DNA from 4 places in the Glutamicibacter sp. GQ173 genome. Region 1 is predicted to be linked to each of the others. Evidence: riboswitches for the same ligand, from Rfam matches in the RefSeq annotation. Region 1 holds a riboswitch; each other region holds the start of a gene.
What was found. Region 1 has a riboswitch for S-adenosylmethionine ahead of AC6CHO_RS06560 (flavin reductase family protein). Riboswitches for the same ligand answer to the same signal wherever they lie in the genome.
Positions count from the first base shown of each region.

Region 2: linked by a shared signal. The riboswitch ahead of AC6CHO_RS08215 (methionine ABC transporter ATP-binding protein) and the one ahead of AC6CHO_RS06560 (flavin reductase family protein) in region 1 are both predicted to bind S-adenosylmethionine.
Region 3: linked by a shared signal. The riboswitch ahead of AC6CHO_RS08190 (hypothetical protein) and the one ahead of AC6CHO_RS06560 (flavin reductase family protein) in region 1 are both predicted to bind S-adenosylmethionine.
Region 4: linked by a shared signal. The riboswitch ahead of AC6CHO_RS12390 (O-acetylhomoserine aminocarboxypropyltransferase/cysteine synthase family protein) and the one ahead of AC6CHO_RS06560 (flavin reductase family protein) in region 1 are both predicted to bind S-adenosylmethionine.

Region 1 covers NZ_JCAXDT010000003.1:120,088-123,949, reverse strand. Annotated here, with positions in the region: gene AC6CHO_RS06570 (ZIP family metal transporter) at 1-108, opposite strand, end outside; gene dnaB (replicative DNA helicase) at 170-1,525, opposite strand; gene AC6CHO_RS06560 (flavin reductase family protein) at 2,185-2,685, opposite strand; SAM riboswitch class IV at 2,783-2,900, opposite strand; gene AC6CHO_RS06555 (PaaI family thioesterase) at 3,301-3,717, shown strand; gene AC6CHO_RS06550 (dihydrofolate reductase family protein) at 3,763-3,862, shown strand, end outside.
Region 2 covers NZ_JCAXDT010000004.1:107,775-111,636, reverse strand. Annotated here, with positions in the region: gene AC6CHO_RS08225 (MetQ/NlpA family ABC transporter substrate-binding protein) at 1-286, opposite strand, end outside; gene AC6CHO_RS08220 (methionine ABC transporter permease) at 329-1,045, opposite strand; gene AC6CHO_RS08215 (methionine ABC transporter ATP-binding protein) at 1,062-1,868, opposite strand; SAM riboswitch class I at 1,954-2,043, opposite strand; gene AC6CHO_RS08210 (SDR family oxidoreductase) at 2,328-3,191, shown strand; gene ggt (gamma-glutamyltransferase) at 3,409-3,862, shown strand, end outside.
Region 3 covers NZ_JCAXDT010000004.1:100,869-104,730, reverse strand. Annotated here, with positions in the region: gene AC6CHO_RS08195 (acyl-CoA dehydrogenase family protein) at 1-1,204, opposite strand, end outside; SAM riboswitch class I at 1,221-1,312, opposite strand; SAM riboswitch class I at 1,580-1,682, shown strand; gene AC6CHO_RS08190 (hypothetical protein) at 1,688-1,951, shown strand; partial or broken gene acs (acetate--CoA ligase) at 2,010-3,862, shown strand, end outside.
Region 4 covers NZ_JCAXDT010000007.1:112,739-116,600, reverse strand. Annotated here, with positions in the region: gene AC6CHO_RS12400 (DUF1852 domain-containing protein) at 1-615, opposite strand, end outside; gene AC6CHO_RS12395 (LysR family transcriptional regulator) at 738-1,679, shown strand; SAM riboswitch class I at 1,912-2,002, shown strand; gene AC6CHO_RS12390 (O-acetylhomoserine aminocarboxypropyltransferase/cysteine synthase family protein) at 2,090-3,391, shown strand; gene AC6CHO_RS12385 (cystathionine gamma-synthase) at 3,393-3,862, shown strand, end outside.

The sequences.
Region 1 (3,862 bases):
GCAAACCCAAACCTTCGGAATTTTCAGCCACCAGGCGGCGCCAGATCCCAGCAAAAGCGCCGAGCCGGCTACCGTGCCCCAAAGCAAGGCCTGCAAAGAAGCGAACATGGCACCCACTATAGCCAGCAAGCCGCCGGCTTAGTAGCTGCCATGTTGGTTCTGACTGGGATTAACCCTCAGAGGACATATTGCTGAAGCGCGAGTAGTGGCCTTGGAATGCCACGGTGATGGTTTTGGTGGGACCGGCACGGTGCTTGGCGATGATCACGTCGGCCTCGCCTGGACGGTTTTCCTTGTCATACACATCATCACGATGCAGCAGGATCACCATATCGGCGTCCTGCTCAATGGAACCGGATTCACGAAGATCCGAAACCATTGGCCGCTTATCGGTTCGCTGTTCGGAACCACGGTTCAGCTGCGACAGTGCGATCAGCGGAACATCGAGCTCCTTGGCCAGCAGCTTGAGGTTACGCGAGAACTCGGAAACTTCCTGCTGGCGTGATTCCACGCGCTTGCCCGAACTCATCAGCTGCAGGTAGTCGAGGATGATCATGCGCAGCTCATTGCGCTGCTTCAGGCGGCGGCACTTGGCGCGGATTTCCATCATGGACATATTCGGCGAATCGTCGATGAACAGCGGCGCTTCATTCAACCGGCCCATGGTGGTGGCAATCTTGGTCCACTGCGCGTCCTCCACCGAACCCTTGCGCAGGTCTTGGAGCTGGATGGAGGCTTCTGCCGAAAGCAGGCGCATCGCAATTTCATTGCGGCCCATTTCCAGGGAGAAGAAGACTGTGGCCATGTTGTTCTTGATGGCGGCGGACCGGGCGAAGTCCAGCGCGAAAGTCGACTTACCCACTGCAGGACGGGCCGCGATGATGATCATCTGGCCGCCCTTCAGGCCCTGGGTCAGCTCGTCGAATTCGTAGAACCCGGTGGGCACGCCGGTGATGCCGTCACCGGCGTTCGCGGCGTTTTCGATTTCGTCTACGGTGCCTTCGATGATGTCCGAGAGGCGCACGTAGTCTTCGCTGCTGCGGTTTTCCGCAACCTTGTAGACCTCGGCTTGCGCTTCGTTGACGATGGCATCGACTTCTCCATCGGGCGAGTAGCCCATCTGGACGATGCGGGTTCCGGCGTCCACCAGGCGGCGCAAGACGGCGCGCTCGCGCACGATTTCTGCATAGTAGCCGGCGTTAGCGGCGGTGGGCACCTGCTGAATGAGGTTGTGAAGGTAGGCAGCGCCACCCACGCGGGAAATTTCGCCGCGCTTGGTCAGCAAGTCGGCCACGGTCACGGCATCGGCAGGTTCGCCTCGGCCGTACAAATCGATAATGGCTTCGTAGATGGATTCGTGAGCCGGACGGTAGAAGTCGGTTCCGCGCAGCGCCTCAACGACGTCGGCGATGGCGTCCTTGGATAGCATCATGCCACCGAGCACGGACATCTCGGCTTCGACGTCCTGTGGCGGCTTGCGCCCTGCGTCGGATTCTCGTCCTTCGTAAACCGGCTCAGCACTCATTGCAGACACTTCCATCCCCTATTGACCCCAGGGGGAAAAATCTTCCTTGCCAGATGGCAACGTTCCAACCTGCTAGTTGATGCCAACAGGTCAATGGATTACGTCTGTGGATATTTCTGCCCCAAAGCCAACAGTAGGGCCGATGTTTACCCACGTAAACCCCATTATCCACAGGTCTTGTGCATAACATACCCTCAGCTGTGGACTAGCCTGTTCACTGTCTGGGGAGAACCCTGTGGATTATTGTCAAGTACCCAACAGTAATAGTTATTGACTAGGTATTTTGTATTTTCACATCTGTGGACAGGGAAATTTTTTATTGAAGGTAGCGATATGTTCCCAGTAGTTATCAACACCCAAAAACGCCCGCAATACAGGGTTTATTGCAGTTTTTACACAGTTCTGCACATCTTGCCCACAGTCGTGTGGATAACCATGTGGATATCCACAGAATCACAAAAGGCTTAGTCACCGCCCTTTATCACGGCCAACTCGGCAGGCTATGGCCAATAGTCCACATTTTCGCGAAGCGGCCGCCATCCATACCGTGGATAACTATTTGCCTCGCGTTGAACGCGTCCCTAGACGCGACAAGGCCCGGTGCAGATCACCATCAGGAAATCCGCGCCGGGCCTTCGGGAAACTACTCCTCGGAAGCTTTAGACGAGCTCAGGAACTGGGATTGAATGAAATCGGGAATCGTGGAAGATCTGCGGCGAGTGCTGTGATGCGTGATGCCCATGCACCTCCAAAAGCACAACCCAGTGGTCACCAGCTTCGACTTCGTTGTAAATCGACGTTTCCAGCCAGAGGGTGGACTCTTCAATGAACAGAGCGCCCTGTTCAGAAACCACGGTATCCACGCCGAGGAATCGATCGCCCTTCTTTGAAGCGATCTGCGTGCAGATCCCTCCATTAAGATCGCTGAGAACCGAAACACCAATGTGGCTGGCCTCGCGCAGTTTCGGCCAGGTGTTGGAGGTCTTCTGGACTGCAAACATCACCAATGCCGGCTCCAGCGAAACCCCCACAGTAAATGAGGATGCAACGATGCCGGTTTTTACGCCGTCCACTTCTGCGCACAGAGCGGCCACGCCTGAGGGATGTTGGGCGAAAACCTTGCGTAGGGTTAGCGGGTCAAGTTCACGATTCAATGACATGGCTCGATTCCTTCGGTTCTTGCCCACCGCGTCAGACCCAGCGGGAACAGCCGTTCGGGATGTTCCGAATCCGGTTGCCACTGAGGTTTCACGCCGTGCGCGGTACTTGTTCTGACACCATTTGGCGCAAAACCGAATCCTCACCTGGAGCACCCCACTACCGTTGAGAGGGTTGCCGACCAGCAAGCCAGGGCTTTTAGCTGATGCTCTTGATTCTGCTTAAAACAATATGACTCATGACGAAGCACCGTCAAACAATTCACTTCTCAAATCGCAATATTCAATAAAATATTCGACTGTGGATCAGTTTTAGGGTCATGAAACAGTCTTTTATTCACCTATTTGGCCCGTTGCGGCCACTTCAGCGGGCCATGAAGGTGTGATCTTCGTCGTAACGCATTAACTTATGGCAGGGCTAAATATCTTCCGGCATCTGCGCTTCGTGGAAAAGCGGCGCCAGGGTTCGCCATGGCGTACACCGAATGTAAAGATCCGATGCCGAGGATCTTCCCGCAAGGATTGCCGCGTACTTCAGCAGGTAAAGTGCAAATAATTGAACCGCAAGCCCCACCGCTCGAACAGGCGCACAGCGCCCCAACACTTTTGGAGTCACCCGTGAGTTCCCCAGAACAGCGAATCCCCGACAAGACCAGCCGCTTCACTGACAGCATTGGCCTGGTCTTTGATGACATCACCGCCACTTCCGTGCGAGGCCATGCCGACCTCAATGAAGAGCACCACACCCCGTGGGGCGTCGTTCATGGAGGTGTCTATGCCTCCATGATTGAAAGCGCCGGCAGCGTGGGCGCCAGCTACGCGGTCTCAGAGCGCAATCAATTTGCCGTGGGCGTTCACAATGCCACCGACTTCCTGCGTCCCTCCACCGGTGCGCGCGTGCAGGTTGCGGCCAAGGCGCTGTTCCAAGGCAAGTCCCAGCAGTTGTGGGAAGTTGTCATCAGCGATCAGGCCAGCGGAAAGGAACTCTCGCGCGGACAATTGCGCACCCAAAACGTAGATATGCCCAACGCCTGAGCGTATCCTAGGTGGCACCTAGCGGATCAGCTTCGGAGGCTTGCCATGAGTGCCACCTATACCTTTGACGTGTTCAGCAGCCTTGATGGCTTCGGCAGTGCAGGCAGCGATTGGGGTGGCTACTGGGGAAAACAGGGGCCAGAGC
Region 2 (3,862 bases), on a different contig from region 1:
CACCGTGCTGGAAGAAGTTGGCATCGTATTCGCCGTTGGACACCACGTGGTTTGGCTGCACGATGTCGGTGACATAGGTGGCTTCCAGGGTCCAGCCCTTTTCAGCCAGCAGCTTCTGGGCGATTTTGGTTGGTTCCTGGGATGGAGCCGATTCGGTGACAATGACCTTGATGGTCTTATCCCCCGAGCTGGCCTCCGGGCCGCCTACCAGGCCGCAAGAAGTCAGTGCGAGGATCGCGGCGGAGCCGGCGGTGAAGGTCAAAAAGGTGCGGCGGGATAAAGCCATGGTGTTGTCCTTTGATGAAATGCGAGTTGAGTGGTTCAGTGTTTAGCGCTTGTCAGCGGCGCGCGATAGCCGGGTTCCGAAGAATTGAACTGCATGGACCAGCAGGATCATCAAGACGATGGCCAGCAGCATGACTCCGGTTTCATAGCGGTAGTAGCCGTAGCGGATGGCGAAGTCGCCGATGCCGCCGCCGCCAACGAGGCCGGCCATGGCCGAGTACGAGATGAAGCTGACCGTCATGATGGTGATGGAAGACAGCAGTGCCGGCTTGGCTTCGACCAGCAGCACTTCGCGGATGATCTGTCCGCGCGTGGCTCCCATGGCCTGCGCGGCTTCGACCACTCCGTTGCCCAGCTGGCTGATGTTCTGCTCCACAAAACGGGCAAAATATGGGATCGCGTTGATGGTCAACGGCACGATGACTGCGGCGGTGCCGATGGTCGTTCCCACAACAAATCGGGTGAACGGAATAATGGCGATCAGCAAGATGAGGAATGGGAAGGAGCGGATCGTATTGACCAGTCCGTCAACAATCTTGTGCACTCGCGGACGCGGGCGCAAGCCGTTGGGAGACATCGAATAGAGCCAGATGCCCAGCGGGGTTCCCAAGAGAATGGCGATCGGGATCGCAACCAGCAGCATCGCAAAGGTCTGTGCCATGGCCACCCAGATTTCCGGGGCCAGTTCCACAATGCGGTCAAGGCTGAATGCTGCTGCGCTGCCGTTGCTCGTGGCTAGCACTACTGAAGTGAAGTTCATTGGTAATCCAGGTTCTCTATACGCGGGCTACGTTGGCGGCAAGGTCTTGGGCCTGCTTGGGCTGGCGGTTCAGCGTGATTTCGTCGCTGATCAGGTAGCGGCCGATAGGCGTCTTTGGTTCAAAGCCTGGTTTTTGCAGCGAGCTCAGGGCGAACTCTTCCACGACCGCGGCGTCTTCCATCACCGAGACCTTGTCGGCGATGGCCTTAATGACATTCATTTCGTGGGTGACGATGACAGTGGTAATGCCAAGGCTGGCGTTAATGTCGCTGAGGTACTGGAGCACCGAGGTAGTGGTTCGCGGATCCACCGCGCTGGTAGGTTCATCGCACAACAAGACCTTGGGCTCGGTGACCAGCGCGCGAGCGATGGAGATGCGCTGCTTCTGCCCACCGGAGAGCTGTCCAGGATAGGCGGACGCCTTGTCGGCGAGGTCCACGATGGATAGTGCTTCCAGGGCACGTTCGCGGCGTTGTTTCTTGGGCACACCGGCGAACTTCAGGTTCAGTTCAACGTTCTGTTGCGCGGTGCGATTGTTCAGCAGGTTGAAGTGCTGGAAGATCATCCCGATCTCATGGCGCTGCTTGCGCAACTCGCCTTCGCTCAGCCCGGTCAGTTCTACGCCGTCAACAAAGACATGGCCCGAGGTCGGGCGCTGGAGCAAATTGATATTGCGCAACAGCGTGGATTTGCCGGCACCGGAAAAACCGATAATGCCGTGAATGCTTCCGGCTTGAATATCCAGCGAGACATCCTTGACGGCCGTGAACTGGTCGCGGCCTTTGCCGAAGGTTGTTGTTACGTTCTCAAGACGAATCATCATCGCTCCCTTGATGCTTGGTTATGCGGAGCGTACTTCGCAAGAAACCATCTGCTGGGGACAGATTTTTCCGTCGCGAAGTGAAAGTACTCCATCGGTCCTGGCTGTAGCACCGCTCCCTTACGGGTGGTTGCTGCGACGTCGTTGAGCCAGATCTCTCAGTCGCTCTGGATGGTGTGTGTTCGGTTGTACCGCCCGAACAATTCAAGTCTGTCCTCCATGGATGCAAGCCGGCAAACGTTACGTCAATCAGCGTCATGAAGTCGCAGTTCGGGCTGACCCGGAAAGGAATCACGCAATACTCCGCGTAGCAATACGAAATATTTCGTCACTTGCTCCCTTTAAGACGAAAAGGCTTGAAGAACTTGCACCTCTGGCCATCGATGCGCCAGCGATCATGGTGCGGGAATTCTGTGCTGGGCACCGTGGTTGTACTGGAGTGCAAACCTACGAGAGGACTTCATGAAGATCGCAATTACCGGTGCCACCGGACAACTTGGACGACTGGTCATCGATGCATTGCTGCAGCGCGGAGCCGACCCCGCCCAGCTGGTTGCCATCGGCCGTTCGGAAGAGAAGCTGGAACCCCTGGCCGGCAAAGGTCTTCAGACGCGCGTCGCCGATTACAACGTGGAGGCCAGCCTGGTCGCCGCGCTGGAGGGCGTTGACAAGCTGTTGCTGATTTCGAGCAGCGAAGTGGGCCAGCGGGCAACCCAGCATGAAAATGTCATCACCGCTGCGCAACGCGTCAATGTCAAGCTCATCGCCTACACCTCCATCGCCAATGCCCTCACCGGCAACATGAAACTGGCGCAGGAGCATATCGCCACCGAACACCTGTTGGCTGGTTCCGGCATCGGCTACGTCCTCTTGCGCAACGGCTGGTACACGGAAAATTACACCGATCAGCTCCTGGGCTACCTCAACAGCAAAGTCGTGCTCGGCGCCGCGGCCGACGGCAAGATCAGCGCCGCCACGCGCGCGGACTATGCCGAGGCGGCTGCTGCGGTATTGCTCTCGGAAGCCGGGGAAGCCGGGAAGATCTACGAACTGGGCGGGGACAAGCCTTTCACCCTCAGCCAGCTCGCCGGGGCTGTCGGCGCTGCCGCTGGGCAAGATGTCTCCTACCAGGATATGGACCCTGAAAAGCTGGTGGAGATCTACACCGAATCAGGTGTTCCCGCGGTGTTCGCTGACATTCTGGTGGATACGGACCTGCGCATTCGCGAAGGCGCCCTGGAAGTGCATTCCGGGGACTTGGCACGGCTTATTGGCCGCGCGCCTACGTCCCTTGGCAAAGCGATCAAGGATGCCCTGGCCCGTTAAAGCAAGCTGGTTTTTTCACCTTTGGAGGCAATCAGCCAGGACGATTTATGCTCCGCTGGTTGCCTCCAGGTTTTAACGGCATAGCGCAAAATAATCCTTCGACCAGCGCGGAAATAGAGCATGCGGTACAAAATGGCGCGTGTCACAACGCTAGCGAATCGAGTCCTTCCCGTAAATTGACGCATACTTCATCCCCACCTTTTCAGGAGATCAGAGTATGCAACGGTCAAGTTTGCGCGCCCTGGCTGGCGCCGCGATTCTCTCCCTGGGCCTTGGCGCATTCAGCGCGATCCCGGCGAGCGCCGATCCACGGCACACCGACAAGAATCCCACCGCGACAGGCACCGGTGGCGCGGTCTCTTCGGTAGATCCGGAAGCATCAGCGGCAGGCATCGAGGTACTGCGCAAGGGAGGCAATGCGGTAGACGCCGCGGTCGCCACAGCAGCGGCGCTGGGCGTGACCGAACCCTATAGCGCGGGTGTCGGCGGTGGCGGCTACTTCCTGTACTACGACGCGGCCTCAGGCAAGGTCAGCACCATCGATGGGCGCGAAACGGCCCCAGCTGCTACCCCTCAGGACGCATTTATTGATCCGGCGACCGGCGAGCCCTACAACTTCACTCCGGAACTGGTCACCAGCGGTGTTGCCGTGGGCGTTCCAGGGACCGTAG
Region 3 (3,862 bases), on a different contig from region 1:
TGCGCCAGTGGCGGTCCAGGTTGCAGATGACGCTGGTCGAGGATGCGCCCAGACCGTCAAAGAGCTTGCTGGTGGCACCGATGACGAGTGGCTGGACGATGGTTTGCGCCCTGTTGGCTGCCAGTTCGCAGACCGCATAGCGTTCCTCGTCGTTGAGCCCCGGATCTACCAGTGCTGCTTCGACTTCAAGGACGGCGCCGATCACGACCGAATCCGCGGCGAAGGATTCCGCGGACACCTCGCCGACCAGTTGCAACACCTGTGGTTCGCGGTGCACCGGAACGCCGGTGCCGGTGGTGAAAATGCGAGTGCGGTTCTGCACCGAGATGCGCAGGTCGTTCAGGGCCGCCCGGGCGATACCTGCCTGCACGGCCATGAGCACCAGCTGGAAGATCGCCGCTTCGGAGTCGTTGCTCTGCTGCGGCATGAACGAGTCCACCGGGACCTGGTGGAACTCCGTGGTTCCCGTGCCGGTGAGCCCCTGGCCAAAGCCATCCCAGTCATCTAGGATCTTGACGCCGCTGTGCTGGGTGGAGACTACCGCAATCTGGCGCCCGGGCAGTTCCGGGTGGGCCACGGCCACGGTGGTCCAGTCGGCAAAAATAGTGCCGGTGCAGTAGTACTTTTCACCGTCCACCAGCCAGCGGCCATCAACCTGGCTCACCTTGGTGTTCAGCGTGCCCAGGGCATTGCCACCGCGTTCGGTGTAGGCGTTGCCGACAATTTGCCCGGCGGCGATGCGGGCGGTCCACTTGCTGCGCAGCTTTTGGTCGTCGAGGACCAGCACGTTTTCCACGAAAGCGATATGCGCGCGCCACAGCTGGCCGACATGCGAGTCGGCTTCGGAAAGCTCGATGAGCAAGCGGAACACATCGACCAGGCGCGCGCCGTATCCGCCCTCGGCAACTGGGATGCGCAGTGCGCCGAAACGTTCGCGGTTGAGCAGGCCTACCTGCTCGAAGGGCAGAACGCGGTTGCGGTCGCGGTCCTTGGCGGTGCTGGCGATTTGCGCGAAGACCGGACGAAAGATTTCAGCCAGCCGGTCGTATTGCTCATCCGCGCCGGGGCCGGGGGTGACCTTGAGCAGTTGCCGCGTGGGCAGCTGCTCTTCGAAGTCGTCTAGTCCCATGGCGCTAGCCTGCGAAGGATCGCTGAGCTGGTTGAAGTCCAAACCGGAGGTGTTTGGCAACTCGCCAAATGACATTAAAAGTCCTCAATTCTTTCCATCGGTCCTGGCGGTAGCACCGTCTCCCTTTTCGGGTGGTTGCTGCGGCGTCGTCGAGCCAGATCTCTCAGCCGCTCTGGATGGGTCGTCATTCATTTGTAGCCGTAATAAACCGATGCATCCAAGCCACGAAGTCACATTTCGACCTTGGGCGGCTCCGGGATGACCGGCAGGTTGAACAGCCAATGGCGCATCATGCCGAAGATGAATTGCCCATCTTCGACCATTATCGATCAAACCGGCATTCAATGAAATAAATAACGAAATATCCCGCGCATGTGGCGCAGTTATCGAAGATTTTTCATGTTACGCAAGATTTGCATTCAATTCCTTCGAAACCCTGTAATAGACGTGTAACCATCCCGAGCGGCCGAGAGATCTGGCTCAGTGACGCCGCAGCAACCACCTATGGAGGACACATTCCATAGGCCGGTGCTACCGCCAGGACCGATGGAGATGATCATGGCACTGTGCTTTGCGCAGCCTCAAGTCCAAGCCCCGGGACTCGCATCCATGGCACTGGACGCAGGACTCGTCAATTTCTCGCGCAAGTTCGCCACCATGGCACAGAGCCGCTCCGCGCTTTCAGGCTCGCAGCCACAACGGGCAATGGACAAAGACCAGCAATTCGCCTCGGCCAAGAACCTCCAGGGCACAAGCGACGGCTGGCCTTCTTCCGGAACTTTGCCGATGCCCTGCTCGCTATCGCCGAACGCCGCGCCATAAAAGCCCCGGGCGCAATGGCGCCAATTATCAAGTACCAAACCAGCCCCCGCATAGACACACCAAGGAATACTCTGTAATGACCATCGAATCGGCACCAACCTCTGCATTTGCCTCGGAGGAAGCACGCCAAGCATTCTGGGACGATGCGGCACGCCTCCTTGATTGGGACACCAGCTGGCATACCACCAGCCAGATCCTCCCAGCTGACCCGGAAGCCAAGCGCGGACCGCAGATCTCCTGGTATCTGGGTGGCAAGCTCAATGCCGCGGTGAACTGCGCCGACCGGCATGTGGCCGCCGGCCGCGGAGACAAGGTCGCACTGTATTTCGAGGGCGAACCCGGCGACCGGGTGGCCGTCACCTACAAGAACCTGCAAGAACGCATCAGCCAGGCCGCCCACGCTTTGGAATCCTTGGGCGTGGTCAAGGGCGACCGCGTGGTCATCTACCTTCCGGTCCTCATCGAAACCGTCGTCATCACGCTGGCCTGCGCCCGCATCGGCGCCGTCCATTCGCTGGTCTTCGGCGGATTCTCTGCCGAAGCGTTGAAGTTCCGCGTGGAAGACACGAAGGCCAAGGTGCTGGTGACCACCGATGGCCAATTCCGCCGCGGCGCCTCGGTGCCGGTCAAGGACAATGCCGACGAAGCGGTCTCCGGCGAGAATGAGATCGAAAAAGTGCTGGTCATTCGACGCACCGGCGATCAGATCCCGTGGACCGAAGGCCGCGACGTCTGGTGGCACGATGTTGTCGACACCCAGCCCACCGAACATGAAGCGCAGTTCTTCGACTCTGAAACTCCGCTGTTCATCATGTACACCTCCGGAACCACCGGACAGCCCAAGGGCCTGGTGCACACCACCGGTGGCTACCTGACCCAGGCTGCCGCCAGCTACAACATGCTCTTCGCCAACCCGGATGCCTCCCAGCGCGAGAATGAAGTGCACTGGTGCACCGCGGACCTGGCATGGATCACGGCCCACACCTATGAGATCTATGGACCGCTATCCAACGGCGTCACCCAGGTGATTTATGAAGGCGTGCCCAACGCGCCGCATCCCGGACGCCACTTCGAAGTCATCGAACGCTACAAGGTCACCAGCTACTACACGGCCCCGACCTTGGTCCGCTCGTTGATGGGCTGGTTCCCCGAGGGCATTCCCAAATCCTACGACCTGTCCTCCATCAACGTCGGCGGCACCGTTGGCGAAGCGGTTAACCCGGAGGCCTGGCGTTGGCTGCGCGAACAGCTTGGCCGCGATACCCCGGCAGGCATTCCAATGGTGGATACCTGGTGGCAGTCCGAGTCCGGGGCGACTGTCCTCTCCCCTCTGCCGACCGACGACTACTTCAAGCCAGGCTGCGCCGCCCGTGCCCTGCCGGGCGTTTCCGTGGACATTGTTGATGCCCAGGGACAGCGAGTTGAGCCCAATACCCAGGGCAATATTGTCATCACCCGCACCGGCCCGTCCATGGCGCGCACGGTATGGGGCAACCCGGAACGCTACTACACCAGCTACTGGGAGAAGTACGTCCAGCAAGGCTGGTTCCTCGCCGGCGATGGCGCACGTTTTGACGAGGATGGAGATATTTTCATCCTGGGCCGTACCGATGACGTGATCAATATTTCCGGGCACCGGTTATCGACCATTGAAATCGAGTCTGCTCTGGTCACCAACTCCGGCGTCGTCGAGGCCGGAGTCTGCCCCACCCCGGATGCAAAAACCGGACATGCGGCCACCGCCTTCGTGGTGCCCCTGGACAAGTCGCTGATTGGCGAAAACCCTGATGAGCAGCTCGCCTCGCGCCAAGCACAATTCATAGCTGAACTTCGTTCCACGGTAGCCACCCAGATAGGCCCGATTGCCAAGCCGCGCGATGTGCTGCTGGTACCGGATGTTCCCAAAACCCG
Region 4 (3,862 bases), on a different contig from region 1:
GGTCAAGGAATTTTCATCCTGTTGGTATTCCAAGCCGAGCACTGGATGGCTGTTGCCGGTGCGGAAATAGGTTTTGGAAGTCGAGACGCTGATGCAGACCACCGGCAACTGGGCAAAACGCTCACGGTACGCCTGTGAGTTCAAGAAATGCTGGAAGAGCTGCCCATGGAGATCGCCAAAATCTTCCGGAAGCACCGGGGCTCCGCTGTCATTGCACGAAGCTGGAAGCACCACGCTGAAGTCGTAATCGCGGACATAAGAAGAAAAATTATTGCCGACCATGCCCTGGGACTGAGTACCCGTGAGTTTATCCACGATCGTGGTTTCAAGCACTTCTAAAAGTGGAAATTCCTGATCGGTATTATCGGCAGAAAAATGCACATTTGCAGAAATGATTTCCAATTCAAGAGAATAGCGGTCGCCTTGGGGATTGTCCCAGTGAGCCAGGGAATTGAAACGGCGATTGATCATCGTCAGGGCATTGCGAAGGTTCTCTTCGCGGCGCTCCCCGCGCGCCAAATTGGCGAAGTTTGTCGTGGTTCGAGAATTCGCAGAAGGGGAGTAATTCTCGTCGAATCTGGTGGTGCTAATGCTGAAATTTAATGCGTCTGCCATGATGGCCAATCTGTATTTGGGAGGCCTGGGCAGGCCGAGGGGAAGTCGTTGCGTCAATCATGCAGGGTGATTCTTGATATCAGGTAACTCGATATAACTATGGATTCATATAGACTCTGGCTATGGTTCAGGGAACAAATGGCTTGACACTGCAGCAGCTGCGCTATTTCGTGGCGGTGGCCTCCGAGGGATCCATCTCCGCCGCCGCCGACCTGATTTACGTCGCGCAGCCCAGCATGTCGGCGGCGATGAAGGAACTTGAATCCCGGGTGGGACGCACCTTGCTGATGCGCTCGGCCAGGGGAGTGACGCTCACCGCCGAAGGCGCAGAATTCCTCGGCTACGCCCGGCAGGTGCTCGAGCAGGTGGAGCTTCTTGAGCACCGCTACCTCGGCCGCCCCGCCGCCAGGCGGCTGCTGGGCGTCTCCACCCAGCACTACTCCTTTGCTGTGGATGCCTTTGTGCGCATGGTCCAGGCCAGCGGCGCCGAGGAATACCAGTTTTCGCTGCGCGAGACCCGCACCGAAGAAATCATCGAGGACGTGCGCACGCTGCGCAGCGACATCGGGATTCTCTACCTCAACGACTTCAACCGGAAGGTCATCGACAAGCTGCTGCGCGAATCCCGGCTGGTCTTCCACCCGCTGTTCCTGGCCGACCCGCACATCTTCATCTCGCGCAGCAACCCGCTGGCCACCCGAAGCCAGGTCACGCTCGAAGACCTCGAAGACCTGCCGCGGCTGACCTTCGACCAGGGAGCGAATAATTCCTTCTACTTCGCCGAGGAGGTGCTCTCCACCCGCTCCAGCCAACGCGAAATCCAGGTCTCGGACCGCGCCACGATCTTCAACCTCATGATCGGCCTGGGCGGGTACACGATTTCCACCGGCATCATCAGCGACGAGCTGGATCCCTCCATCGTCGCCATCCCGCTGGCGATCGAGGAGCGCATCGAGATCGGCTGGATCGGCCACGCCGCGATCCCGCTCACCGACCAGGCCCAGCGCTATCTGCAAGAAGTCCGCACCGTGGTCGCCAGCTTCGGCGTCGAGGTGCTCGGCTGAGCCGCCCCAGGCGTAACTCTCGGTCATCGAGCGCCGGTCCATCGTCACAAACTTCCAGCAGAACCCCTAAATCGCAACCAATCAGCCCAAAAGCTCGCGTCATAAAGTGATGCCAGCCACCGCGTCATCATGACAACGAGAAGTCATATGAAGCCTGGCGGCCTTGTATGAAGCGCAGGGCTGTTGGCCGCTTGCGCCGTCTGCGAGCCATGGTCAACCATGGAAGAACAACAAACCATCAAGAGCGACTAAGAGATCTGGCTCGTTGACGTCGCAGCAACCATCGGGAAACCGAAAGGTGCTAATGCCAGGAACGATGGAGCAGTTCCGAACGCGCTTTCGCGCTGTGCTTCGTGCCTTTGCACGATGCCTAATCGGTGCACTCCCTCGCAGAGAATCGAGGAGGAGCTATGAGCCAAGGAACCGACGCGGTCCACGCCGGATATCGCCCGAGCGGAGACTTCCGCCCGATGCTGCCGCCGCTGCACAATTCCGCAGCCTACCAATTCCAGTCGCATGCCGAGGCGATCGAGAAGTTCGCGCTGCGCCAGGCCGGTTTCACATACTCGCGCACCGGCAACCCCACCGTCTCGATTCTCGAGCAGCGCGTGGCCGCGCTGGAAGGCGGAGCCCAGGCGGTAGCCACCGCCACCGGCCAGTCCGCCGTGGCCTTGTCCCTGCTGGCTCTGACCCAGGGACCCAAGCACATCGTGGCCTCCTCCTCGCTCTACGGCGGCACCGTGGACCTGTTCACCGACACCTTTGCCGACTTCGGCATCCGCATCAGCTTTGTGGATCAGGCCGATCCCACCGCCTGGGCCGGCGCCATCGAAGAGGACACCCGCGCCTTCTTCCTGGAGTCCGTGTCCAACCCGCTGTGCACCGTGGCCGATCTGCCCGCCATCGCGGCGATCGCCCACGAGCACAACATCCCGGTGGTGGTCGACAACACCCTGGCCACCCCGCTGAATGTGCGGCCGCTGGACTTCGGCGCGGACATCGTGGTGCACTCGGCCACCAAGGGCCTGGCCGGACACGGTTCTGTTTTGGGCGGGATCGTCGTGGACTCGGGCAAATTCGACTTCTCCGACACCGCCCGCTGGCCGCAGATCGCCGCACCGCGGGTGCGGCTGAACAACACCTCGCTGCTCGAACGCCACGGATCCGCTGCCTACGCGATGCTGGTGCGCTCCAAATTCCTGCACGATTTGGGCCCGACCCTGGCCCCGGCCAGCGCCCAGGGGATCCTCGCCGGCATCGAAACCCTGCCGGTGCGCGCCGCCCATGTGCAGCGCAGCGTCACCACGCTGATCGGCGAACTCCTGGCGCACCCGGGCATTGTGGCCATCCACCACCCCTCGCTGTCCACCCACCCGAGCCACGAGCTGGCCAAGAAGATCACGCCCAAGGGCACCGGCTGCGTGCTGGCCATCGAGCTGGCCCACCCCACACTGGTCTCCCCGCTGATCGACGGGCTCAAGCTGATTTCGCTGGCCGCCAATGTGGGGGACACCCGCACCATGATTTCGCACCCGGCCACCATGACCCACTGCCGGCTCTCCGAGCAGCAGCTGGCCGCCGCCGGGCTGAACACTTCCACCCTGCGGCTCTCGGTCGGCCTGGAAGACCCCGCCGACCTGCTCGCAGATCTCACCGGGGCACTGGATCACGCCCTGGCCCAGGCCCTGGCCCCGCAAACCCAAGGAGCATGAGATGACCGGCTTCAACACCCAGGCCGTGCACGCCGGCCAGCCCAAGGACCCGCACACCGGCGCCGTGGTCCCGCCGATCTACCAGACCAGCACCTTCATCCAGGACGGCATCAACGTGCTGCGCTCCGGACACGAATACTCCCGCGGCTCGAATCCCACCCGCGACGGGTTCCAGGACCAGCTCACCGCGCTGGAAGGCGGGGCCGCCGGATTCGCCTTCGCCTCGGGCATCGCCGCCGAAGACGCGCTGCTGCGCGCGGTGCTCGAACCGGGCGACCACATCATCCTCGGGGCCGATGGCTACGGCGGCACCAACCGGCTGATCTCCAAGCTGCACAGCAAGTGGGGGATCACCTCCTCGGCGGTGGACATCACCAGCCTGGACTCGGTGCGCGCCGCGGTGCGCCCGAACACCGCTCTGCTCTGGGTGGAGACGCCCTCCAACCCGCTGCTGGGCATCGCCGACCTGGC